Regions from separate parts of the Agarivorans sp. Z349TD_8 genome, predicted to be linked through region 2. Evidence: predicted binding sites of a transcription regulator. Region 2 holds the regulator's gene; the other holds the start of a gene.
The links. The regulator FliA, encoded in region 2, starts transcription of late flagellar genes. The targets are predictions, from matches to a motif close to CTAAAGNTNNNNNNNNNNNNGCCGATA.

Region 1 (5,848 bases), 2.5 Mb from region 2:
CGCTTGTTGTTACGTGAGCGTTCGGGAACGTCGCCAGCATTTCGGGCTGCCGTAGCGCGAGAAATAGCGCATTTTATTGCAGAGCTGACTGACTATTTAGAACATCAATATCGCTGTCCAAGAGAAGACGCGCAGATGCAAGCCGAAGCGATGGTGATTATTGTGTTTAATGCTGGGGCTTCAGCTTTAGATTTAGCTGAGTTTGATCGCCAACAATTGGCCGAGAAAACCATCAAACAACTTCGGATTGTGGCAAAAGGTGCCGCTTTGTATAATCGTTCTCAAACACTGAGTTAAGAGGTGCATATGCAAGTCAGTAAAACTTTATTATTGTTGTCGTTTATTGCTGGTGTGAGTGGTAATGCTAGTCTTGCTCTGTTTACTGTTGCCGAGCAAGCATTTTCGATATTTCCTATTATTGCGTTTATATTGGCGGTGACGCAACTGTACCAGATTTATCTACATCAAGATCTGAGTGAAGACTCTCCTCTAACGAGTGTGGCTGCATTTTTATTGGGGGCGTTGGCTTACTCTGCAATGTTACGAACTCAATTCCCGGAAATCGGGAGTAACTTGTTAGTATTGATTTTATGTCTTGCGATCGGTCTTTGGTTGATGTTTAGATTGGGCGGTTTTAAGCGCTAATCTACACCAACTAATGGTTCAATTGTTGCTGCCAAGCTTTGTCTGCGGTGGCTTGATAGGTCTGCCAGTGTCCCTTTAGCCAACGTTGGCGGCCTTTCTCTGCATAAAATAAGTGCAGTTCGTCGTCAAAAAATTCCCAGACTTGCCCATTAGTGGCGACTAAACCTTCGCCCGTTGATAGGGCGTTAGCGCAAAAGCCATTGTAGCGAGGACGATATCGTTCTGGATCTTCGGCAAATTTATTGGCACTTTGCTGACTTGCAAAATACCAATCGGCATTATTCCAACGGACTAAATAATCTTGTTTACCCTGTAAAATACGGCGCGCGCCAAGCTGGTGGGCGCGGTGTTGGCTTAGCACATCGACACCACCGATAGCCTTATCACTCCAAAAACTTTTACTTACTGGCTCGCCAGCATAGCAATTCAAGCTAATTACAAAAATAATTCCAGTAATAATTGAATGAAACATAAGCCCCCTATCAGATCTATATCTGATAGACCGGGCTGCTTAAGAAGCGCTTTCATTAATATGCCTAACGACGCTGCAGATAGAGCCCCACTTCTATATGATCGGTGTAAGGAAATTGGTCAAATAGAGCCCAATGGCTAATCTGATGGGTACGACTTAAGACTTGCAGGTTGTTATATAGAGTATTGGGATTACAAGATACGTAGACGATGTTGTCGTAGTCTTGCACCATCCTTAAGGTGGCGTCATCTAAACCGGCACGAGGTGGATCAACTAATATGGTGTCGCACTGATAATCACTTAAGTCTACTTGGGCTTCTTTTAGGCGGCGAAACTCACGTTCACCTAACATGGCCTGAGTGAATTCTTCGGCGGATAGACGAAGAATTTTCACATTATTAATGTGATTGGCTTTGATATTGTATTGTGCGGCTTCAACTGAGGGCTTGGCTATCTCGGTGGCTAAAACGCGTTGGAAGTTTTTCGCAAGTGCTAGTGAAAAATTGCCGTTACCACAGTAGAGTTCGAGCAGATCGCCCTGGCTGTTGGCAGTTGCCTGTAACGCCCATTCCAACATATGTTGGTTGACGACGGCATTTGGCTGGGTAAAGCTATTTTCAATTTGCTGGTAAATGAGCTGCTTACCGGCAACTTCAAGTACTTCGTTAACCCTATCTTGTTCCAAACATATTTTTTGCTTACGTGAGCGACCGATCAGTTGTAGTGAAAATAGCTTCGATAGTTCTGCTTTTAGTTGCTCGGCAGCGGTCCGCCATGCTTCATCAATCGGTTTATGGTAAAGCAAGCTCACGATTACCTCGCCACTAAGAGTGGAAAGAAAGTCGACTTGGAATAGTTTATGACGCAAAACTTGCTCAGATTTGAGCTGTTCGATTAATAGCGGCATTAGGCGGTTAATTAACGCGCTTGCCGGCGGAAAGCTGTCGACTCTGAATTTTTGTTTGGTTGCTGGATCAAACATGATGTAGTAGAGGTCATCACCTTCGTGCCACATTCTAAATTCGGCACGCATCCGATAATGTTTGCTGGCTGAGCTGAAAATGCTAGGTTCAGGAGGATTAAATTCAGCAAATTGTTCGCGGCGTTTAGCGACCTTTTCGGCCAACAGTTGTTGGTATTTTTCTGGATAGTATGCAATTGCGCTCATGACCGCTCCTCAAATTTAGCAAGGAGCGCAATTTAAAGGCGCATTGCTTGCTTGTCCAGTTTATCTACAATAATAGTGAGATTATTTCTAAAGTTTTAAATACAGTCGCCGATAAGTTGTGACTAGGGTAAATCCAGGGGGCGTTATGAACGAACTTAAAGGCATAGGCAATTCGCCAATCCAGCAATATGCTGAGCGCTTATTGCAGCAGTCCACGCCGACTATCGCAAAGGGCAATCAATTAGCTAATGATAAGGCTAGTTTTAATCAGCAGGACCTGGTGGCCAGCCATGTATTGTTGAGTTCGATTGAAAAGCATACCTTGTCGATTGCTGGTGGTGGGGTTAGTTTAGCCAAACCACAACAACCCAGTATATTTGATGCCGAAGAAGTGGCGAAGAATGTGCTTAATTTTGTTGCAACGACCTTATATGGTGCCAAGCAGGCTGGGATGCCAGAAGAACAGTTGCAAGAAATGATGGCTCAAGCGCGTAAGGGTGTGGATATGGGGTTTGCTGGAGCCCGTGAAGACCTTAGTGACTCAGGGATCCTTAATGAAGAGTTAGAAAAAGGCATTGATAAGAGTTATGACTTGATCCAAGACGGTTTAGAAAAAATCGAAGCGGGTGACTACGAGATACAAAACTCTCCAATATTTAGTCAACTCGCCATGGGAAATAGTCAATCGGCAAGCATGGAGTTGGAAACGGCAGAGGGTGACAAAGTTACCATTAGTTATGGGAGTCAGTTGGCAGCCAGTTACCGAGAAGATCAGTCATCTTTTCAGGCATCGTTTTCTTCACAGCAGCAGTTTAGTTTTTCCGTTGAAGGCGACCTGAATGATGATGAGTTGGCTGCGATCGCCGATTTAGTGAAACAAGTGGATAAAGTGGGGCAGCAGTTTTTCTCGGGGAATCTGGATCAGGCGTTTGATCAGGCCTTAAACATTGGGTTTGATGAGCAACAGTTAGTTGGTTTTGCGGTGAACTACCAGCAACAACAAACGGTGGCGGTGACTCAGGCCTACCAACAAACAGCGGAGAAAAGCGCTGAGAATAGCACTGCTGGTTCAGAGCTAGTCCCCGACTTAAGTGAGTTTTTAGGTGCTTGGCAGGACATTCAAGCCAAAATGAGCGCTTTGTTTGCTCAACCAGAATCCGCGGCCGAAACCCTACTTAATGGGGTTTTACCTGTTTCTAGCCCTTCGGAAGGAGAAGCGAAACAAGCCGATGTTGAACGGTTTAAAGGTTTCGCTGAGCGTATGGCCGATGTGCTTGCTGAATATAATCAAAAACGCGCGGCGGATGAAGCGACATCCGGCACTATTAGTTAATTTCATGTTTGCATAAAGTAAATGAAATAGGCTGTTCATTCACCAAGTGCTGGCTTATACTCTCGCCCGCTGTGGTGCTTGAGCTAGCGAAGTTCAGGCTTAATAGGGAATCTGGTTAAAGTCCAGAACTGACGCGCAGCGGTAAAGAGGAACGAAAGCTCAAGGATTGGCCTTTTCCAAGGATCTCCAGACACTGTTTGTCCGCAAACGGGAAGTCGTAGCCGTAGTAAATAAAGTCCCCCCGCCTCTAAGTCCGAATACCTGCCACATCGCACATGCTATTTAGCAGCAAACTACGACGCGAGAATTAGGATTATATCGATGAAGAAGTTCATATTACTGGCCGCAGTAGCGCCAGCTTTCGGCTATGCCCAAGAAACCCCTCAAGAACAAACGACCATGGTGGTGACCGCCAATCGTATACAGCAAAGTGCTACGAGCGTAATCGCGCCACTCACGGTGATCAGTCGCGGTGAAATAGAAAGTAGTGGTGCGCAAGATATTGTTGGTATTCTCAACCAACAGGTTGGTATTAGTGTCAACCGTAATGGCGGTAAAGGACAAAACGAGAGTGTGTTTATTCGCGGCTCAAGCTCTGCACAATCTTTGTACCTCATCGATGGCGTACGTATTAATACTGCCACTAGTGGTGGCGCTCAAATGTCATTACTGCCATTAGAATTCGTTGAGCGCATTGAGATTATACGAGGGGCTCGTGCGTCAGTATATGGCGCAGATGCTGTGGGTGGGGTCATCAACATTATCACGCGGCCGGAGTTTGGTAGTCAGTATTTTGGGATAAAAGCTGCGCTTGGCAATCATGAGAGTCGACGTTTAGCTGGGCGAGTTAATACCCCGATTGGTGAGTCGACTCAGTTGAATGCGATCCTCAATGGTGAGCGTAGTGAAGGTTATAATTTTAGACCAAGCAGCGAACTGGACGAGGTTTATGGATATGAATCCTTCGGTGGCTTACTGAGCATCGAGCATCAGTTCAGTGAAGCTTGGTCGGGCGGGGCCATGATATTGATGAATGATGGCGAAAATGAGTATATCTCCACGCAGTACGATTCATCTTATAATCCCTACGATGAAAAATGGCAAACCAAACAAAGGCAGAAAGTATATGCTGTGAATCTTGATTACAGTGATGACGCTTGGTTTAGCCATCTAGCACTGAATTATACCGAAAACCGTTCCAATGACGGCCCCGCTGATCAATATGCGGTGGTTTATCGTTATGTGACGGAGCGGCATAGTGCGAATTGGTTGTTAGCGCGTCAATTGAACAACAACTGGTTGTTACAAGGTGGTTTAGATTATCAAAAAGATGATATCTCAGGTTCCAAAACTACATATTTAAAAAGTACTCGTAATAATAAAGCCGCCTACCTCGGGGTTCGTGCCGATTACATCCGCCATTTACTGGAAGCCAGTTTACGCCAGGATAACAATCAGCACTATGGTGAACACACCACCTATAACCTGGCTTGGGCTTGGCAGTTACAGGATAATTTACGTTTTAATGCCTTGCATGGCACTGCCTTTAGAGCGCCAACCTTTAACGATCTATACTACCCGGGCAGTGAAACCCCCAATCTTAAAGCCGAAACTTCCAGTAATTCGGAATTTGGTTTTGCTTTAGACTTAATTCAAAGTCAGTGGCAGTTTAATATCTTCCGTAATGATGTTGACGATTTGATTGCTTGGGCGCCGGGGGAGGGTGGTTTATGGAAACCAGGAAATGTCTCTGATGCTCGGATCCAGGGCATTGAAGTACAGGGCGATTTTTCGACCGCCTGGCTGAATCATCGGGTTATTCTCGAGCATCTTGACGCGAAAGATCGTCAAAGCGATAAATACTTGGTGCGTCGTCCACAGGAGCAAGTCAAGTACAAGCTAGATGCGCAGTGGCATGCTTTGCAAGTGGTGGTGGATTATCTATGGCGAGGCGAGTCTTATAATGACGACGCAAATACGCTTGTGTTGGATAGTTATAGTACTTGGGATATTGGTGCGAATTATCGCTTTGCGAACGGCTTTAAGCTCGATGCCAAGTTAGCCAATGTATTTAATAAGCAATATGCCACAGTGCGCAATTATCAAGCCCAAGGTCGCAGCTTTGAGTTAGCAGCAAGCTATCAGTTCTAAAGTAAACGACTAGTGCTTTGCTAAACACTTCGCATTGCCAGCCAGCGTTAGCGTGATTACACTAGCGCTGGTGATTTAC
Region 2 (5,848 bases):
CACTGTTCGTCGCCGTTTCCACTGGCGTAACAGCGGCAGGTTTAGCACTTGGTGCTTTAGAGCCATGTAGCTCGTCGAGTAGCTTTTCAAACTCATCATCAGAAATATCGCCACCACTCGCAGTTTCGCTAGGGGCTGCAGCACTTACCGGACTCGCTTGAGAAGCCGCTTTTGGAGCACCAGAGCCATGCAACTCATCGAGTAAGCTTTCAAATTCGTCATCAGAAATATCATCAATACCAGTGCCAGTAGCTGATTTACTCTCTGGAATTTGCTCGGGCTCGGGCTCAGATTCCGGCTCAACCACCACCTGATCTTCTGAAGCAGGCCGAGATAATTGATGCAATCGCTCAATAAGCTCTGGCGAAGCTGGTGTTAAAGGTTCTCTTGCTTGCACCTTAGCAAACATATCATTCACGGAATCAAGTGCTTCAAGTATGACATCCATTAACTCTGATGACACCCCGCGGCCACCGTTACGTAATGTGTCAAACACATTTTCCGCACCATGACAAACGTCAACGAGTTCAGTTAATGATAAGAAACCAGCACCACCTTTAACGGTATGAAAACCCCTAAATATAGCATTCAATAAGTTACTATCATCAGGACGTTTTTCTAGATCAACAAGCTGTTCAGAAAGCTGCTCTAGGATCTCTGCCGCTTCTACCAGAAAGTCTTGTAAGATGTCTTCATCTACATCAAACGACATGCGCTACTCCCTTAAAATCCTAAACTAGACAACAAGTCATCAACATCGTCTTGATCGTTAACAACGTCATCCCTTTGTTCTTTATTAATTATAGGGCCTTCTGCTTCAACACCCGATTTTTTATCATCTTGACCAGGAGCGACATCCACCATGTCAGTGCCAAACAAGGTGAGCATCTCAACTAAATTCTCTTCAACCTCCTGAACTAAAGTGATCACCTTTCGAATCATTTGCCCGGTAAGATCCTGAAAATCCTGTGCCATTAAAATTTCAGTAAGCATGTTACGTAGTTTATCGGCATCAGATGAAGAACTAGTCAGAAAAATATCGATTTGGTGACACAGCGCTTTAAATTGGCCTAACTCAATTTTCCGATCCATCAAATTTTGCCATACAGGCATAATATCATTGATATCATTGGTTAATTTATCAGCAATCGGCAAACCCGACTCGACTGCATCCATCGTTTTATTAGCAGCTTGATCGGTCATTTCGATGACATAATTTAAACGTTCTTTGGCATCGGGGATTTCTTGGTTCGCGAGTTCATTGATCCGAATATCCAATTTGAAATCATTTAATGAATCGTGAAGTTGACGAGTGAGCTGGCCAACTTTATCAAACAGCAAGTTAGCTTTTGGAGCACATAGCTCACTGACTAGTTGGTTCGCCTCGGCGACCTTTCCCATTTCAAGTAGCATCACCAGTTGTTGCGCATCCGCTAATGAAATAATCGGAGTATCGGTGCTCACGCGTCTTCCTTTTATTGTAATCTTTCGAAAATCTTATCGAGCTTCTCTTTTAAAGTAGCTGCTGTAAAAGGTTTTACAATATAACCATTTACTCCGGCTTGTGCGGCTTCAATAATCTGTTCACGTTTCGCTTCCGCGGTGACCATCAATACAGGCAGGTGAGCTAAACTCTCATCGGCACGAATGTTTTTCAACAAATCGATACCTTCCATACCAGGCATATTCCAATCAGTCACTACAAACTCAAAATCGCCACCCTTAAGCATTGGTAGCGCGGTGTTACCGTCATCGGCCTCATGTGTATTGTTGAAACCTAAATCTCTCAACAAGTTCTTAATAATCCTTCTCATTGTTGAAAAATCATCAACAACCAGAATTTTCATATTTTTATCCAAGGTACGTCCCCCAGCTGGATGTTTTACTAGCCCACAAACGGGTCACAAATTTATGTAATACATTATTATGCCTTAATAAACACAATTTTAGTCCATCTTTTATAAGTTTTGTAAGGATGAATTTCTCTATTGTGTCCAATCTCGCATTCGAGTTTTCACTCTGGCAAGCGCTTGACTATGAATTTGACTCACTCTCGACTCACTAACGCTTAATACTTCACCAATTTCTTTAAGATTAAGCTCTTCATCGTAATAAAGCGATAATACTAAGGCTTCTCGTTCAGGTAGCCCTTTGATGCACTCCGCCAAAGATTGTTGAAATCGTTGATTTGCAAAACCTTCGAAAGGACGATTTTGCTCGCGACTTTCTTCGTTAGAAATGACATCCTCGTTTACCCCAAGGTCCTCAATGCCTAAAATTCGCCCGCAATTAACATCCGCTAGCATCGTATGGTATTCGCGAAGAGAAACCCCGAGTTTTTCAGCAACTTCAGCGTCTTTAGCGTCACCATTTTTTTCTCTTTCAACAGCAGCTATAGCGTCACTAATCGCGCGACTATTTTTATGTACAGAACGCGGAACCCAATCGCCACGGCGTATTTCATCAAGCATCGCGCCGCGAATTCGGATCCCTGCATAGGTTTCAAAGCTAGCACCTTTAGAGCCATCAAAATTACGAGCGGCTTCTATCAGCCCGATCATTCCAGATTGGATTAAATCATCCACAATAACACTAGCCGGTAACCTAGCCATTAAGTGATGGGCAATCCGTTTAACCAAAATGGCGTGACGCTCCACTAACGCATTAGTGTCGTTAACGCTGGTATTGGCGTAGGCGGCAACTTTATTCACTAAGCTGCTCTCTATTCTTGCGTTGTCCAAATTCGAGAAGATTCTCGATGAAAAATTCTAAATGTCCTCCCGCTTGCTCAGGTATCGGCCAAGTAGCCGCTTTGCTGGCTAAAGAACGAAATGCCAGAGACGCTGGTGACTTAGGATAGGCTTCAACCACAACACGTTGTTTGCGAACGGCCAATCGGACATTGTTATCATAGGGAATACAAGACACTAACTCGAGAGTGGCATCTAAAAATCGTTCCGTCACCCGAGTCAGCTTGGTAAATAACTCCTGACCTTCTCTTAAACTACGAACCATATTGGCAACTACTTTAAATTTATACACCCCATGATTATTAGAGAGTAGTTTAATCAGGGCATAAGCATCGGTAATTGACGTTGGTTCGTCACACACGACGACTAAAATATCTTGCGACGCTTTTGCAAAACTCAACACCATATCAGAGATGCCCGCTGCGGTATCAACCAGCAAAACATCTATCGGTGTTTTCATACTACTAAAAGCGCGAATTAAACCTGCATGTTCCGCAGGGCTTAATTCAACCATGGATTGAGTTCCTGAAGTTGCTGGCGCAATCAGAATCCCATTTGGTCCCTCAACTAATACTTCGTCAAGAGTGCACTCTCCCGATAGCACATGCGACAGATTTTTAGTCACGCGCAGCCCAAGTAGCACATCAACATTCGCCAAACCTAAGTCCGCATCAAGGACCATGACTCGCTTGCCTTGACCCGCCATTGCAATTCCCATGTTAAGCGTCACGTTGGTTTTACCAACCCCACCCTTTCCACCAGTCACTGCGATTACTTTCACATTATTTTTTTGTTGCATCATTCGTAAGCCGCTAGCTTGATCAAAATCATTATGTTTAGAATACATCCGAAACCTTCTGTTGTTCGGTTTCACTAAACCAAAAGTGTTGCTGAGAATGCTTATCTATCACCGACAAAGCTTGCTCAACTAATTCGCTAGGCACCGCCACTGCAATATCTTCTGGTACTTGCTGACCATGAGTAACGTAACTGATTGGTATAGCATGACGCAAGGTTACATTTAACACTTCACCTAACGCTAAACTTTCATCTAATTTAGTAAGTATGGTACCAGCCAAAGGAATTCGCTTAAATTGATTTACAGTTTCTTCAATTACCCGTCGCTGAGCATTGGCTGACATCACCAAATAATTACGGATATTAACTTGGCTATTTTTGACTAACTTGTCTAATTGTTCATGTAGACGGATATCTCTTTGGCTCATACCAGCGGTATCGATTAAGACTAACTTTTTATCTTTAAACTGGTATAAAAGCTGGGACAACTCAGCTTCATCATTCGCCACTCGAACTGCACAGCCCATAATTTTACCATAAGTTGCCAGTTGCTCATGAGCACCAATACGATAAGTATCTGTGGTAATCATCGCCACGCTATCGGGGCCATGGCGCATAGCAAACTGCGCAGCTAATTTGGCGATAGTGGTTGTTTTACCGACCCCCGTCGGGCCCAATAAGGCAACCGCTCCACCTTTTAACAATATTTCATCTTGGCCGACAGGGAGCTGATTTGCCAGTAATTCCCGTAAATGCTGCCAGCCTTCTTGTACGCCTAGCTCTTCGGGGATATAACCAGCCACCTGATCGGCCATATCCTCATCAAAACCAACCAACTGTAACTGTTTGATTAACATCGCTCGAACAGGCTCTTGCCGCTCAACTTCCTGCCACATTAATCCCGACACTTGATGTTCCAACAACTTTCGCATCGCCGCCATTTCTTTCTTTAATTCACCCACTTCACTGTGATTCGCCTCTGCGCTTGGCGTTGCAATACGGCTTGCCGCAGGTTTGGCTGCTGAACCTTGCTGTATCCACCCTTGCTGCTGAGCCAAGGAGCGAGGAGCCTGAACGGTTCGAGGCCGTTGCGATTTATTTAAGCTGGATTGTTGCAAATTTTCTTGCTGACGCTTTTGATGGCGCTGCATAAAATTAGTCAAATTATCTTTGAGGCTCGCATTTTCGTCAAAATCATGACCAAGCTGTTGGTTTGTTGACGTTTTAGAACTGTGCTTAGGTTTGACGGACGATAAATTGACGCTATCATCGGCTAACTCTCGTGATGAGTTTTCTCCCTTAGCATTAGTCTTGGAAGGCTCCACCGCAGCAACAATCTCTATGCCTCCGGTCACCTTTTTGTTGGACATGATCACGGCATCACTACCAAGAGTCTCTTTCACCTCGGCTAACGCGGTCCGCATGTCTTTTGCAAAAAAGCGTTTCATTTTCACTGGTCACCTTCCTTTTGCTTACCCATTGGACCTATTGCCCAACTGAACTCACAATACGTATTTGTTTATCTTCCGGCACTTCTTGATACGACAGTACACGTAATGCAGGCATTGCTGTTTTAACGAACCTCGACATACTCGAACGCAATATACCGGATGTCAATAATATCGCTGGTTGGCCTGCTAATTCTTGATTTTGGCATGCTTCAGTTAAAGATACTTGCAGTTTTTCGGCCAAACCTGGTTCCATTCCTGCACCATCGTTACCACCTGCCTGCATAGATTGATGCAATATTTGCTCCAAGTCTGGTGACAAAGTAATGACCGGTAACTCTGCTTCACTACCAATTAGCTCTTGAACGATTAAACGTTTTAAAGAAATACGACAAGCTGCGGTCAGAATATCGGCATCCTGGCTCTTCGGTCCGTATTCCACCAAGGTCTGAACGATACTCCGTACATCCCTAATTGGCACCCCTTCACTCAGTAAATTTTGCAGCACTTTAACAACAGTAGATAAGTTCAGGGTATCTGGGATTAAACCTTCAACAAGCTTAGGTAAACTATTCCCTAACATGTCTAACAAATTTTGTACTTCTTCATGTCCCAATAAATTAGCTGCATTATTGGTTAACAATTGACTAAGGTGGGTGGCAACCACTGTCGCCGAATCAACAACCGTATAGCCAAGGGTTTGGGCGTGTTCACGCTGCTCGGTTGCAACCCAAGCCGCCTCTAAACCAAATGCAGGATCGGTGGTTGGCTGGCCTTCAATTTTACCAAATACTTGGCCCGGATTTATCGCCATTTCTCGATCATGGAATACTTCAGATTCACCATAAGTAA

Region 1: ACRRS1_RS19850 (DUF5610 domain-containing protein) is a predicted target of FliA. The motif match lies at 2,373-2,399, and genes of this name have one in related genera.

The regions. Positions count from the first base shown of each region.
Region 1 is NZ_CP194037.2:4,395,239-4,401,086, reverse strand. Features, by position in the region: gene fabR (HTH-type transcriptional repressor FabR) at 1-297, shown strand, start outside; gene ACRRS1_RS19865 (DUF1422 family protein) at 307-645, shown strand; gene ACRRS1_RS19860 (YHS domain-containing (seleno)protein) at 656-1,117, opposite strand; gene trmA (tRNA (uridine(54)-C5)-methyltransferase TrmA) at 1,182-2,285, opposite strand; gene ACRRS1_RS19850 (DUF5610 domain-containing protein) at 2,431-3,618, shown strand; cobalamin riboswitch at 3,674-3,901, shown strand; gene ACRRS1_RS19845 (TonB-dependent receptor domain-containing protein) at 3,940-5,769, shown strand.
Region 2 is NZ_CP194037.2:1,858,780-1,864,627, reverse strand. Features, by position in the region: gene ACRRS1_RS08475 (chemotaxis protein CheW) at 1-712, opposite strand, end outside; gene ACRRS1_RS08470 (protein phosphatase CheZ) at 724-1,464, opposite strand; gene cheY (chemotaxis response regulator CheY) at 1,476-1,859, opposite strand; gene ACRRS1_RS08460 (RNA polymerase sigma factor FliA) at 1,986-2,711, opposite strand; gene ACRRS1_RS08455 (MinD/ParA family protein) at 2,704-3,597, opposite strand; gene flhF (flagellar biosynthesis protein FlhF) at 3,587-4,996, opposite strand; gene flhA (flagellar biosynthesis protein FlhA) at 5,034-5,848, opposite strand, start outside.